One region of the Pedobacter sp. A2324 genome, then DNA from elsewhere that is predicted to be linked to it. Evidence: riboswitches for the same ligand, from Rfam matches in the RefSeq annotation. Region 1 holds a riboswitch; each other region holds the start of a gene.
The links. A riboswitch is a leader RNA that binds a small molecule or an ion and turns the genes downstream of it on or off. The one in region 1 is predicted to bind cobalamin.

Region 1 (3,170 bases):
ATTTCTTCCGATTGATAAACGGGTTTTATAGCTTTGTACTATGCAGGAGCTATCTTTATCCATACAGATTGATCTTATCGAATTAAAGGCCAGATATGCCTTTATTATGGATGAATTAGGTGAGAATTTTTCTGATGAATACCTGATGCAGCACCAGGTTAAGCAGAAACTATCACAAGCGATGATTCGTGAGATGTTCCGCATCTTAGCGTATCAGACCTAATTAAAATGATATAAGAAAACCACGTTACCTGTGTAAGCAGTTACTGTTGATCCTTTAATATCGAGATCTGCCTGAATAACAACTTTAGTGATCCCGCGAAGATCGGAGATTGATATTAGCTTGGCGCGCAGCATTACCTCGTCATCAACGCGGACTTCCTGATTAAATTTGAAATTCTCTATCCCGTAGTTTACCTCCATTTTAACATCCCTGATGTCTGCTATTTGTTTCCACAAATAAGGGATCAGCGATAACGTCAGATACCCAGGTACAAATTCAGAATCAACTGGTGCTTGTTCTTTAGCTTTACCGTTGTCACTTGTGTAATTATCCGTTGCATCAGCAAACCTGTTGGTTTGTTGCTGGTTTATTTTGTGCCATTTGGATTGCCCAATTTGGATTCCTAAATAAGACTTGTATTCTTCAAAACTACTAATAATCACCATTACCTTTATAATATAATATCAATACAATCTGGACGTAGTCTCAAAGTTTAAATATCTCCGCTGAACATTCCCATCTGAATAAAAAGCTAATATATCATAATAATGGTTACCAAGTTTTATTTTTGCCAATTGACGAATGAAATTACCTCGTTTAGATAACTTTCTATCGCTAAAAGTTCAAGCTGAGACTCAGTAGATAAGTAAGTTTAAAAACTAATGTTGTGTGTATTTTTAATTTCGGCCATAGCAAAAGTACTGTGTGTGCTGCCTATACTTTCAACAGAACCAAGTTTATTGAACACAAAGTCCTGATAGTGTTTCATGTCTTTGGCATAAACCTTTAGAATAAAGTCGTAGTCTCCCGAGACATTATAGCATTCCACCACCTCATCAATATTCATAATATCTTCTACAAAGCGGTTACCAATTTTCTTGTCGTGTTGCTTCAGCTTAATGTTGCAGAATACGATGAATCCCTGATTGAATTTCCCCGCATCCAGAATGGCAATATATTTTTTGATATATCCGGCGGTTTCGAGTCGTCTAATCCTTTCGAAAACTGGAGAAGGTGATAGATTTACCTTTTCTGCAAGTTCCTTATTGGTGTGTTTTGAATTGTTTGCGAGGGTCTTTAACAACAGCAAGTCGGTTTCATCAAGTTCAGTCATCAGAATAATTTTCTTTAATGGCGTTGAATATAATTTATTAAAAGTTTAATTTGCTTTAAATATAGTTAAAAATAGACAATATAACTGAACTTTACATTTTTAAAAGAATAATGATCTTCAGATGTATTTTTGTTGCAGTTTAAAGCTGATTTGTAATAATTAGAGTTCTTTGCATATTTCAACAATTGAAAAAGGTTTTACTTAGCTGTAAATGAAAAGGGAATCGTGTGTAAATCACGAACTGTCGCGCAACTGTAAGTAACAAAAAGGTTTTTATCCAGGGATGTCCACTGCTCATTTGGCGGGAAGGATGATAGAAACTGTTACAAGTCAGGATACCTGCCTGTTTCGAATTGACGATGCTTTCGCGATTGAAGCTTAAAGTCAGATGAGTACTTATGATGGTAAATCCTGCTGGATGAGCCGGGCTATCGCCTGCGTCTGTGTTTTTCTTTTTTTCATTCTACGCGAAACATCCTGAGATGATGTGCGAACTTTTTACAATGATTATTTACCATTTAAAAAGTTGAAATATGTTAACACAAAATCTGGGATACCCGCGGATAGGGATCCAACGACAATTGAAAAAAGCCTGCGAGCAATACTGGGCAGGTAAAATAGACCTTAAGGAACTCAATAAGGTTGCACGTATCATTAAGGAAGAGAACTGGCAAACCCAGGTAGATGCCGGTATTGACCTTATCCCATGCAATGATTTCAGTTTTTATGATCAGGTATTGGATACGAGTTTTTTGCTGGGTGTAATCCCGCAACGTTACTCGCCTGTACTCTCGCAGGTGAAGGGCAACAATGAAATTGATCTCTATTTCGCCATGGCCCGTGGTTATCAAAAAGATGGTTTGGATATCACGGCAATGGAAATGACCAAATGGCTGGATACCAATTATCATTACATTGTGCCTGAATTTACTGCAGATCAGGAATTTCGGATATTTAATGAAAATATATTCTGTGAATACAACAGCGCAAAGCAGCAATTAGCAGAGAAAGCAAAGCCAGTATTGCTGGGGCCGGTGAGCTATCTGCTGTTGGGTAAAGAAAAAGAAACGGGTTTTGAACGGATTGACTTGATTAAAAAGCTGGTTTCGGTTTACATTGAAATAATCAACCGTCTGAAACAACAGGGAGCAGAATGGATTCAGTTGGATGAGCCCTGCCTGGCGCTCGATCTTTCAAAAAAAGACAAAGAGGCTTTTGAGTATGCATACCGGGCTATTGCTAATAGGGTAAGCGGGGTAAAATTACTAGTCGCTACTTATTTTGAGGCACTGTTGGATAATACAGCATTGGCCGTAAACCTTCCAATATCAGCCTTGCACATCGATCTTGTGAGGGCTCCTGACCAGCTGGACGATGTGCTGGCACTGATTCCTGAAAAATTACAACTTTCCTTAGGGGTAGTAGACGGGCGTAACGTTTGGAAGAATAACTATGAAAAGTCGCTTTCTCTTGTTGCTAAGGCAGTAGCATTGTTGGGCGAAGACCGAGTAATGATTGCCCCATCCTGTTCATTGCTTCATAGTCCGATTGATCTTGAACTTGAAACTGCTATTGATCCGGAAATAAAAAACTGGATGGCTTTTGCACGCCAAAAATTAACTGAGGTGAGTGAAATCCGTCAAATTGCTGAAGGAAATGCTGATTTGCTCAAAGCCAACCAGTTAGCAATTGAAAACCGCCGCAGCTCTCAGAAAGTACATAAACAAGTAGTGAAGGATCGTATTGCCGGAATCACAGATGCAGACTCAACCCGTAAAAGTATTTTTGCAATACGTCAGCAATTGCATCATGAGCGGTTCAAGTTTCCGGCGT
Region 2 (3,170 bases), on a different contig from region 1:
AAACTAAAATCATTCAGCTTGAGTTCTGAAGCCAATGAAGCGAGCACCGTGTGCCTGGTGGGATATGGAAAACGATACAGGTTTGCATCCAAACCATTCCACTGATAATCGGCAGATAAAGAAACACCCCATCCTGGTGAAATGAAATACCGGCTGGCACCTGATAAATAGATCTCCTGCTGTCTGAATCTATTATCCTGGAATCCATCGAGCGTTACAAAATCAGGATCCAGATAACGAAGATAATCGTTGGCATACTTCGCATTGAACATCCAGGCATAACGCTTGTTTTCATTGCTTTGAAAATGTCCCTGAATAAAAAAATTTCTGTCCCACTGCCGCTGATGGTAATCGAACCTGTTCGCTACAATTGCTCCCGGTAGTCCCCTTTCAGATGAATAAGCATAAACCTTTGCCGACCAGCTTGAACTATCCTTTAACACCCCGGCAAACCCAAGCTCTGCCCTCAAAGCATTAATATCCGTGTTATTACGGAGGGCAGTGGTATCATAAACACCATTCGTATATCGAAACCGGTATTCACCGTTAGCCTTTACCCACTCGCTGCTCAACGAAAGTGCAGTATGGTTTGTTACTTTCTGATCGTATAAAACCGAAGGATTGATAAGGCCGAAGGATCCTCCTTTCATACTCAATCTCAGCTTACTCATTTCATCACCGGCAAACTGCGGTTGCCGGCTGTGCATGTAAATCGAACTTGCCGATGAGAAGGACTTTGCAGGCTGAAAGATTTCACTTCTTTGCCCGCTATACAACGATACTTCTTCCATGTTATCCAAAGAAAACCTACCCAGATCTACCTGCCCATTCTGAGCATTCCCCATTTGAACGCCATCGTAAAAAACAGTGGTATGGTTACTCCCCATGCTCCGTACGTTCACGGTTTTCAACCCACCAACGCCCCCGTAATCTTTCAGTTGAATCCCGCTGAAATAACGCAGGGCATCTGCAACAGAGAAACTATTTAATCGCTGCAGCGCCTCACCCCCCATTACCTGGGCCGGACTGGCAGAACTATTGAAAGTACCTGTTTTTTTACCCTGTACCCTGACTTCTCTTAGATGGTTGACATTTGCTGAATCTGCTTGCTGCGCGGAGAGATGGTTGCAAAGCAGGCTAAGGGCCGTAATTAGACAGCATTTCAGGAAAACAGAAAGCGGCATATCAGCTTTATTTCGCCGTAAATTACACGCCGGTTCCGTTATCATTTGAGTAATCGGGCTCGTAACGATAGGACTTTAAAATATAATTGAATAACAGATTATGTATCTAAACCCCAATTCCCGAGGGTGTAAATAACCAGTGCCAGTGGCAGGTCTTCTGACTTATCTCCCGGTATTTCCAGCCTTCCCGTGCTCAAAAAAAGCACAGTGGCAAACTGAATGGAAATCCGTTATGGAGCTTACAGCTGCGGGACAGTTCCGGATTTACACCGGATTCCCTTTTAATCCAAAACATCAGTTAAGGAACCAAAAGCAGGGCAAAGGTAAAAATATCTGGCTGTTTCCTATACAAAAGTCAGCTTTTTGAGTAAAAAAAAACGCAGCCTGGTTAGGGCTGCGTTTTCAAAAGAAAGCAATTAGTCTTTATGCTAATTTAACGTTTACCGCGTTAATACCTTTTTTACCGTCTTTTACTTCGAATGTTACTGAATCATTCTCTTTGATCTGATCCTTTAAGCCTGTAACATGAACGAAGATTTCATTCTTACTTTCATCGTCAACGATGAAACCAAAGCCTTTCGACTCATTGAAAAATTTTACTGTACCTGATGCCATAATAATGTTTTAATGTTTACTTTATAGGTTTGATTAGGATTGCAAGATATAAATTACTCAGATTTTTTAAAAGAAAAAAATTAATGATTTTTTTGTGAATATTTCTCAAAACCACTTTGGGGAATAATTCGTATATGATAGCTATTAGTCTAATGATGTCGGATATCTTAATAAATCATATGCAAAAATCTACTTTCCTTGATCCTTTGTTCAATTTTTTTGAGAATCTTCACCCAGTCCCAGATAATTTAAAGCTGGATTACCTCCTGCAATGCAGTGTAATTGAAATCAAAAAAAACAAGTTTATTATCTCGCCAATCGACCAAAATGAATCGTTATTCTTCATCATTTCTGGCTGCGTGCGCGGATTTGTAAAAGACCGCAGTAAAGACATCACCACCCGCTTTGCCTTTGAAGGGGAACTTATTGGCGCCATCCGTCATACCGATGGCATTGAAATTCATTCTAAAGAATACCTGCAGGCTTTGGAAGACTGCACATTAATCCGCATTCCCTATAGCGTTATCGAGCTGGCCTACAACAAATATCCTGAAGCACACATCGTTGGCCGAAAAATATTCTCCTTACACTATTATATGGCATCTGAACGTGCTATACTGGCCAGAATACCAATGGCCGCCGACAGATATGAAACCTTCTTACAATCCGGTGCCAGCCAGATGGATCGCGTACCTTTGCGATGCTTGGCCAGTTACCTGGGCATGAGAATGGAGACACTTAGCCGCATCCGTGCAGCAGAACAGGTGAAATAGAACTATAAAGCCTATCTTAGATATTATCTGTTCACAAAGATAATCTTAATGCTTTGCGTCAGCTGGAGCGTTCGTTGTTGAGTCAGCGAATATCGGCGTGGTATCTTTTACGGTACTATCTAATTTCGAGGTATCAGGATATTGATAAGTGCTGTCGGCATTTTCCTGATCAGCTTTCTTTCCGGTGCAAGAAGATAAAAACAGAACTGTGGCGGCAAATGATGTAAAAAGAATATTTTTCATGGTATCAATTTATATCTAAAATCACCGGGAGGGCAATTTTGTTTTAAAATTCTGAATATACATACGAAATTGTAATTTTTCACGACATATTTTACACCTCCAAGGTGTATAATTCCAATAAACCAAATCGTGTAGCAGGCTGTTTACGCTATATAAACGATAAATTTCGTTTAGCTAATGCCATAATTAGTGAGTTGTACATGATGTGCTTTTTTTAATGTAATCTTTTTACGATTTTTGAACTTCACTGAAATGAATCTGACGCCAACACCCCTTGCTGACCGCTGGATACCCTTTGGGGGCCAGTCTCCTATCATTCCCGTTTTCAAAGCTTTTCATCCGCTTAATACTGAAA
Region 3 (3,170 bases), on a different contig from region 1:
CATTACCATCAACATATTTATAGATAGAAGTTCCTGAATGGTAGAAAACTGCATTCTCCTTAGTCGATGCGGTGAGCCTGGTAGGTGCATCAAGACCAAATGTACCTACAGCTACCGGCAATGCTACACCGGCAGTATCAAGATTTTGATCAATCGCTATCAGACGCGAGCCGGTAGATCCCCATACTTTGCCATTTGGAGTCTGGGCAAATCCCCGTGTAATATTTGAATAACTTTTAGCAAGTGAGTAATTACCCGCGGATACAATTTTGGCGCCGTTAGATTGTAAAAGATAAACATAATCGCCCCTTTTCCACATGTCGCCGGTATTCACTGCACCAACCGCAGATAATTTGTTCTGGATCGCCAGGGTGTTCAGATCAATCTGGTAAACGCCATCGTTCGCACTCACCAAACCCCTTGTGCCCTCTACCTTAATGATGCCTCTCCAGTTACTGGATTCCTGTACATATCTGGCCTCCTCCTTTAAAGTGTATTCGTTTACCTTCACAATAGGCCCGTTCACTTTACACAGTAAGTAAATGCTGCCATTAATTACCGATGCAAACTGAAGGGTAGAAGTTTTAGCCGTGTTAGACAATATCTTTCCAGGATTTTCTTTTTCATAAGCGCGGATGGAAAGGGTATCATCGCCATAGCGGTAAAAACTTACCGCACCCGAATTCTGAGCATAAGAGCCCTCGCCAATGACAAAAAAACCATTTTCATATTTACGTGCAGCGGTATCTGTAACTGGTTCCTCTACGGTATCCTTTTTGCATGAGTAAAGCACCGAGCTGATCAATACAGCACCAATTAATAGTTTTTTAGTTTTGAAATGTTTCATTTGTATATTATTTTATTTTAAAAGCTTCAGATCTGCGGCACCTCCAAATTCGGTTGAGATTTCACCAATGTACCTCGACCGCTCATTGTTGAGATCCGGATAGAAAGGGTTTCCATTATTGTTCTGTGCCGTATACACCTTCACAAAATCGATTGTACTTAAGGCGATTTTTCTCCCCGCAGCATCTGCCGCCCAGTCAATATCAAATGTATTGTAACCCCGGCCAAATTGTTCCTGCAAGGCGAGGTATTCGTTCGAACCATTATCGGTATAACCATATGCCAATGGTTTATTGCTGAGTATAGCCCCAGCCACCAGCGTATTTTTCACCAGGGTTCCGCTAAAGGAGATGGTATTGCCCGTTGCCCAGGACGGGAAATAATCCTGGCTGTGGAACTGGTTTCTCAATACCAGCCCCTCCTTACCCTGGTTATCTGTCCACCGGATATCATCACTCAGTGTAGCAGGCTTGTGGTAGGTAATGGTATAACCTTTAATTGTTGTAGAGGCATTATACTCACTCCCCGCAAGCTCATACCAGGTGTCATCAGGTAAACCGTTTTTATTTTCATCCTTCATCACACAAACAATTCCAGGCTCAGAGAATTCCATACCCGAAGCAATCAAGGGATTGCCATAAATTCCCAGATCGGCACCTGAACCATTTTCAACCGGATGATCAAAACCAAAAACAATAAAACCACCGTAAGCCCCAAGTGAAACCAGGCCGTTGCCCGCGCTACCGATCAGAATATCTGTTTTAACCAGGTCGTTGGTAAACTGTCCGGGAGCCTGCTTGAATTCGTAAATCTTATTGATGTAGGGAGATGAATGAACAACCGGATTCTCTTCCTCCTTTACCTCGCTCACCTCTTTTTTACAGGAAATCAGCAACATAGTGGATAGAATCAAAATTCCGGGAAAGTTGATTTTCATAGTAAAAGTATTTACGGCAGCTGAAAAATACACACGCATAAAGCAGGGTATAATTCAACATGCTCAACCTCATCGGCAAAAGCAGCGACAAAACCTGGTTAAAAAATGATTATTAAACTTAAAGTCTCATTGTTAGTCCCAATCCCCGAGGACTACAAATCATAATGCAATTAGGCAGGTCTCCTGACTTACGTCCGATTTTCTGCCTTCCCATCATGCTTTGAAACACGAAAGTGGCGAGAATAGAAAATCGTTATGACGCTTACAGTTGCGGGACAGTTACGGAGTTTCACCGTATTCCCTTTTAATCCCGAACAAAGCCGGGAACCAAAAGCGTGGCAAAGGTAAAATTTAATCTTTAATACACAAACGTGAAATGCGCCGGAATATCTCCTGTAATAACAGACCATTTCTTCTTACCATTGGCATCGAAACAATAAAGTGTACCCTGGGTAATATAATCCTTCGCATCGCTTACGTAAACATCCTTGGTATGGGGATCAACAATGATCCCGTAAGGAATTTTTATCTGCGAATCGGTTCCATCGGTAATAAATTTTTTACTCATAACCGTTTCATCCTTAACGTTAATCATCGAATAGCTGATGGTGTTTTTTTGTTGAATGTAACTCCATTCAGTCGCAAAGATGTAAGCGGTATCTTCATCAATCCACAGGTTACTGGCCGCAATTTCAAAAGTTTTTTTAACATGATCAGTACGGGTATCAATCACAAACAATCTGGAGGGGATGTTATAATAGTCTCCTCTAGATGTCACATATAAATCGCCATATCGGTCGGCTTTTAACCTGCTTAAATTAATGGCCACATCAATCCTTTTGGTTTCAGTAAAGCTGGTCAGATCGATTACGGAAATGGTCCGCTCATAATTTGGCGGACTATAACCACCTGAATTGGCTATATATAGTTTTTCTCCAACAACGGCCATTTCTTCAGGCTGGCGCCCAACCTCTACTTTACGTTTGATTTCAAGTGTAGCGGTATCAATCTCCGAAATGTTACCATTCGGCGCATTCGGATCGCCTACTTTACCCAGGTAAGCACTCACATAAGCTTTGCCTTTATCGAAAGCGATGTACCTGCAGTTGGGAATGTCAATTTGCTTGATTTTCTTAGCTGTTTTAACATCCAGAATCTCCAGCTTATTAGAAACATTAACCACAACATAAAGCTTCGATCCATACACCCCAATATCATTCCCCACATCTCCCAAGCCTTTAACAACCTCAGGATTAGCTTGTCCGTAAATATTCCGACGGTAAATGCCAGTGCGCAAATCAACATAATCAAGCGATGCCTTATTCATGTTCATATTGCCTTCGTTCAGTACATACATACCCTTTACCACACTCAGCGGATTTGCAGG
Region 4 (3,170 bases), on a different contig from region 1:
CCGATAATCTCATTGTATTTCTCGTTCAAAATGTTTTTTGCATCGAAGAAGAGCTTTATACGTTTTTTCGCCAGCGCATATTCCGCATATGCGCCTAACAATTTATATGCTGGCAGGTTGTCTACAGTGTAGGTTGTGAAATTTCCATCGCTACGCGTACCAAAATATCGGTAATTTGCACTTATAAAAAGGTCATTTGTAGCTTGTACACCTGCCGTTAAACCAAAGGTATGTTTTGGTCTGCGAAAAAGATAATCAGCAATCGCATTATCAACGAAGTTAAATTCATTCCCTTCAACGTATGCGTAATAACCATTGATATTGAATTTACCTAGCTTTACAGCCGGTTCTAATTCAAACCCTTTTGTTTTCTGGTTGATCTGATTAATGTATCCATTCGGGAAAGCATAAATAATTGCATCGGTTAAATCGCGTTTGTAAGCCGCCGCACGTAAACTGAATTTGTCATCGGCAAAACTGAAGTTAACACCGGCTTCATAATTTTGCGATTTTTCTGGTTTCAGAGCCAGATTCGCTCCGAATTGTCCGAAAAGCATGTTTAAAGTTGGTATTTTAAATGCCGTTGAAACCGTTCCAAACAATTTAATCTCCTTTATAATGTTGATACTTGGTGTTATCGAATAAGTATAGTTTTCGCCATATTGCTCGTGCTTATTGTACCGTCCGCCAACTTCTAAATTAAAAATACTAAGATCATGTAAAAACAATGAACCATAAGCAGCAAAAATATTGGTTTCAGGTTTGTTATTAGCAGAAGAAAGCTTCATCACACGGTTATCAATACCCACCAGGAGGTCTAGTTTATTTCCTAGCTTTTGGTTGTAAAATAAATCAAGTAACGAAACCCGGCCTTCAGTAATACTAGGATACTGACTGTGTGCATCGTTTCTGGTTCCTTCATAGCTGTAGTTCAAAGTAACTTTTCCGGTTGCAAATTCATACCTTGCATTTGTTCCGGCCGCGAAATTCTTCAATATCGAGTAATTGTTGGCATCAGCAAAAGCACCACCATCGAAACTATAGTTTCCATAATAATATCTTACAAAAGGGTTAATCGAAAAGTGATTATCCAGCTTGATTCCAAAATTGGCATTCAATGCGTCAGTCTTAAACCCGTCCTTGTCGAACGTAGTAGTGTTACCGGCTGGATTTGCAGCTTCAGAGATGCCATTAGTTTTAGCATGGGTATAATTGATGTTATAAGAAAATCCCTCCACTCCACCGTTTAAACCAATGGTTCCTTTGTAGGTTTCATAGCTGCCAGCACTGGCCACACCGTAAATGGTGTTTCCTTTTGGCCCACCTTTTTTAGTAATAATGTTAATTACACCGGCTACGGCATCCGATCCATAAATGGTTGACTGCCCGCCACGTAAAATCTCAATATGGTCTATTTGATCAATTGATAAAAGCCTTAAGTCGAAAGCACCGCCATTTCCCGAAGGATCGTTCTGTACAATGCCATCTATTAAAACCACGGCATAAGCACTGCCTGCTCCCCTGAAGAAAACAGATTTATTAAGGCCTGGATTACTGCTTGATCCGGCAACTATTATCCCCGCCTGCTCGCTGATCAGCTCAGGTAGTGATTTTCCATTGCTTCTGTCTAACACTTCCCTACTGATGATGGTGACCACTTTACCGGTTTGCGATTGTTTCTGGTCATTTTTTGTAGCACTGATGACAACGTCTTTCAACTGGACGCTGTCTTGGTTTTGTGCTTTAGCCAGCTGGCTAAACGTTAGCTGTGCAAGCCCTAGACCGGCAGCAACTAATACTGTTTGTTTGTTCATTTGATTGTGAGTTTTGCCCACAGCCAACAGATTCGAAAAGGAAATGAAAATACTTCAAAAGTTGGTACCTCAATCCTAGCTTCAATCCCCGAAAGCTATGAAATTATACGCTAAAGGCAGGTCTTCTGACTTACTCCCGGCTTTCCGGCCTTCCCGCTTCAAAACTGAAACAGTGGCGAAATGAATGAAAACCCGTTATGAAGCTTACAGCTGCGGGACAGTTACAGAATTACACTGTATTCCCTTTTAATTCCGGTTGTATAGCCGGAAACCAAAAGCGTCGCAAAAGTAGTAAAATAAAGGGATATGTAAAATGAATGTGGCGAAAGCTCCAATCATTCCACAGCGGTACTTGCCCATATGAAAAATTTAACAAAACCTTTTCGCCTGATTCCCGTTTATAGCCTAAATCATTGTATAAAAAACTATACATTAATTTAAAAGTAATATATTCGCATATCAATTGAACAAACAATTACCAAATGGCCAAACTATTAATTATTGATGATGAGCGGGCTATAAGAAGCACCTTGCGCGAAATTCTGGAGTACGAAAATTACGACGTCGACGATATTGATAATGGTATCGATGGACTTGAAATGATCAAAAAAGGTAATTACGACCTTGTCCTTTGTGATATTAAAATGAATAAAATGGACGGCATGGAAGTGCTTGAACAGGCACAGGTCATCAAACCTGACCTCCCATTTATCATGATCTCTGGCCATGGTACTGTTGAAACTGCTGTCGAAGCCAGTAAGAAAGGTGCCTTTGATTTTATTTCCAAACCACCTGATTTAAATCGACTTTTAATCACCGTACGCAACGGCTTGGATCGTGGAACATTGGTAACGGAAACGAAAGTTTTAAAGCGTAAAGCCAGTAAAACCCGAGAAATCCTGGGCGAATCGGATAGTATTTCTAAAATAAAAGAAACCATCGAACGTGTTGCTCCTACCGAAGCTCGTGTTTTAATTACCGGTGCGAATGGAAGTGGTAAGGAATTAGTTGCCCGTTGGTTACATGAAAAATCTAACCGCGCAGATAGTCCTCTGATCGAGGTTAATTGTGCTGCCATCCCCTCAGAGTTGATCGAAAGTGAATTATTTGGCCACGAAAAAGGGTCATTTACATCAGCTGTAAAGCAACGTATAGGTAAATTTGAACTGGCTAATGGTGGAACCTTATTTCTGGATGAGATCGGTGATATGAGTCTCTCAGCCCAGGCTAAAGTTCTTCGTGCATTACAGGAGCACAAAATCTCACGTGTAGGTGGAGAAAAAGAAATTGATGTGAATGTGCGGGTATTGGCTGCAACAAATAAAGATTTGTTAAAAGAAATCGAAGACGGGAATT

Region 2: it holds a riboswitch for cobalamin, as region 1 does, so the genes downstream of both, AC570I_RS04930 (TonB-dependent receptor plug domain-containing protein) here and metE (5-methyltetrahydropteroyltriglutamate--homocysteine S-methyltransferase) in region 1, are expected to answer to the same signal.
Region 3: it holds a riboswitch for cobalamin, as region 1 does, so the genes downstream of both, AC570I_RS04940 (PKD domain-containing protein) here and metE (5-methyltetrahydropteroyltriglutamate--homocysteine S-methyltransferase) in region 1, are expected to answer to the same signal.
Region 4: it holds a riboswitch for cobalamin, as region 1 does, so the genes downstream of both, AC570I_RS17795 (TonB-dependent receptor plug domain-containing protein) here and metE (5-methyltetrahydropteroyltriglutamate--homocysteine S-methyltransferase) in region 1, are expected to answer to the same signal.

Annotation. Positions count from the first base shown of each region.
Region 1 is NZ_JCASSK010000007.1:301,176-304,345, forward strand. It holds gene AC570I_RS20540 (hypothetical protein) at 41-223, shown strand; gene AC570I_RS20545 (hotdog family protein) at 220-669, opposite strand; gene AC570I_RS20550 (Lrp/AsnC family transcriptional regulator) at 876-1,337, opposite strand; cobalamin riboswitch at 1,513-1,698, shown strand; gene metE (5-methyltetrahydropteroyltriglutamate--homocysteine S-methyltransferase) at 1,871-3,170, shown strand, end outside.
Region 2 is NZ_JCASSK010000001.1:1,194,624-1,197,793, reverse strand. It holds gene AC570I_RS04930 (TonB-dependent receptor plug domain-containing protein) at 1-1,184, opposite strand, end outside; cobalamin riboswitch at 1,315-1,510, opposite strand; gene AC570I_RS04925 (cold-shock protein) at 1,608-1,799, opposite strand; gene AC570I_RS04920 (Crp/Fnr family transcriptional regulator) at 1,979-2,572, shown strand; gene AC570I_RS04915 (hypothetical protein) at 2,618-2,815, opposite strand; gene AC570I_RS04910 (Crp/Fnr family transcriptional regulator) at 3,068-3,170, shown strand, end outside.
Region 3 is NZ_JCASSK010000001.1:1,198,730-1,201,899, reverse strand. It holds gene AC570I_RS04945 (DUF5074 domain-containing protein) at 1-847, opposite strand, end outside; gene AC570I_RS04940 (PKD domain-containing protein) at 860-1,783, opposite strand; cobalamin riboswitch at 1,940-2,130, opposite strand; gene AC570I_RS04935 (YncE family protein) at 2,142-3,170, opposite strand, start outside.
Region 4 is NZ_JCASSK010000006.1:130,744-133,913, forward strand. It holds gene AC570I_RS17795 (TonB-dependent receptor plug domain-containing protein) at 1-1,814, opposite strand, end outside; cobalamin riboswitch at 1,913-2,105, opposite strand; gene AC570I_RS17800 (sigma-54-dependent transcriptional regulator) at 2,297-3,170, shown strand, end outside.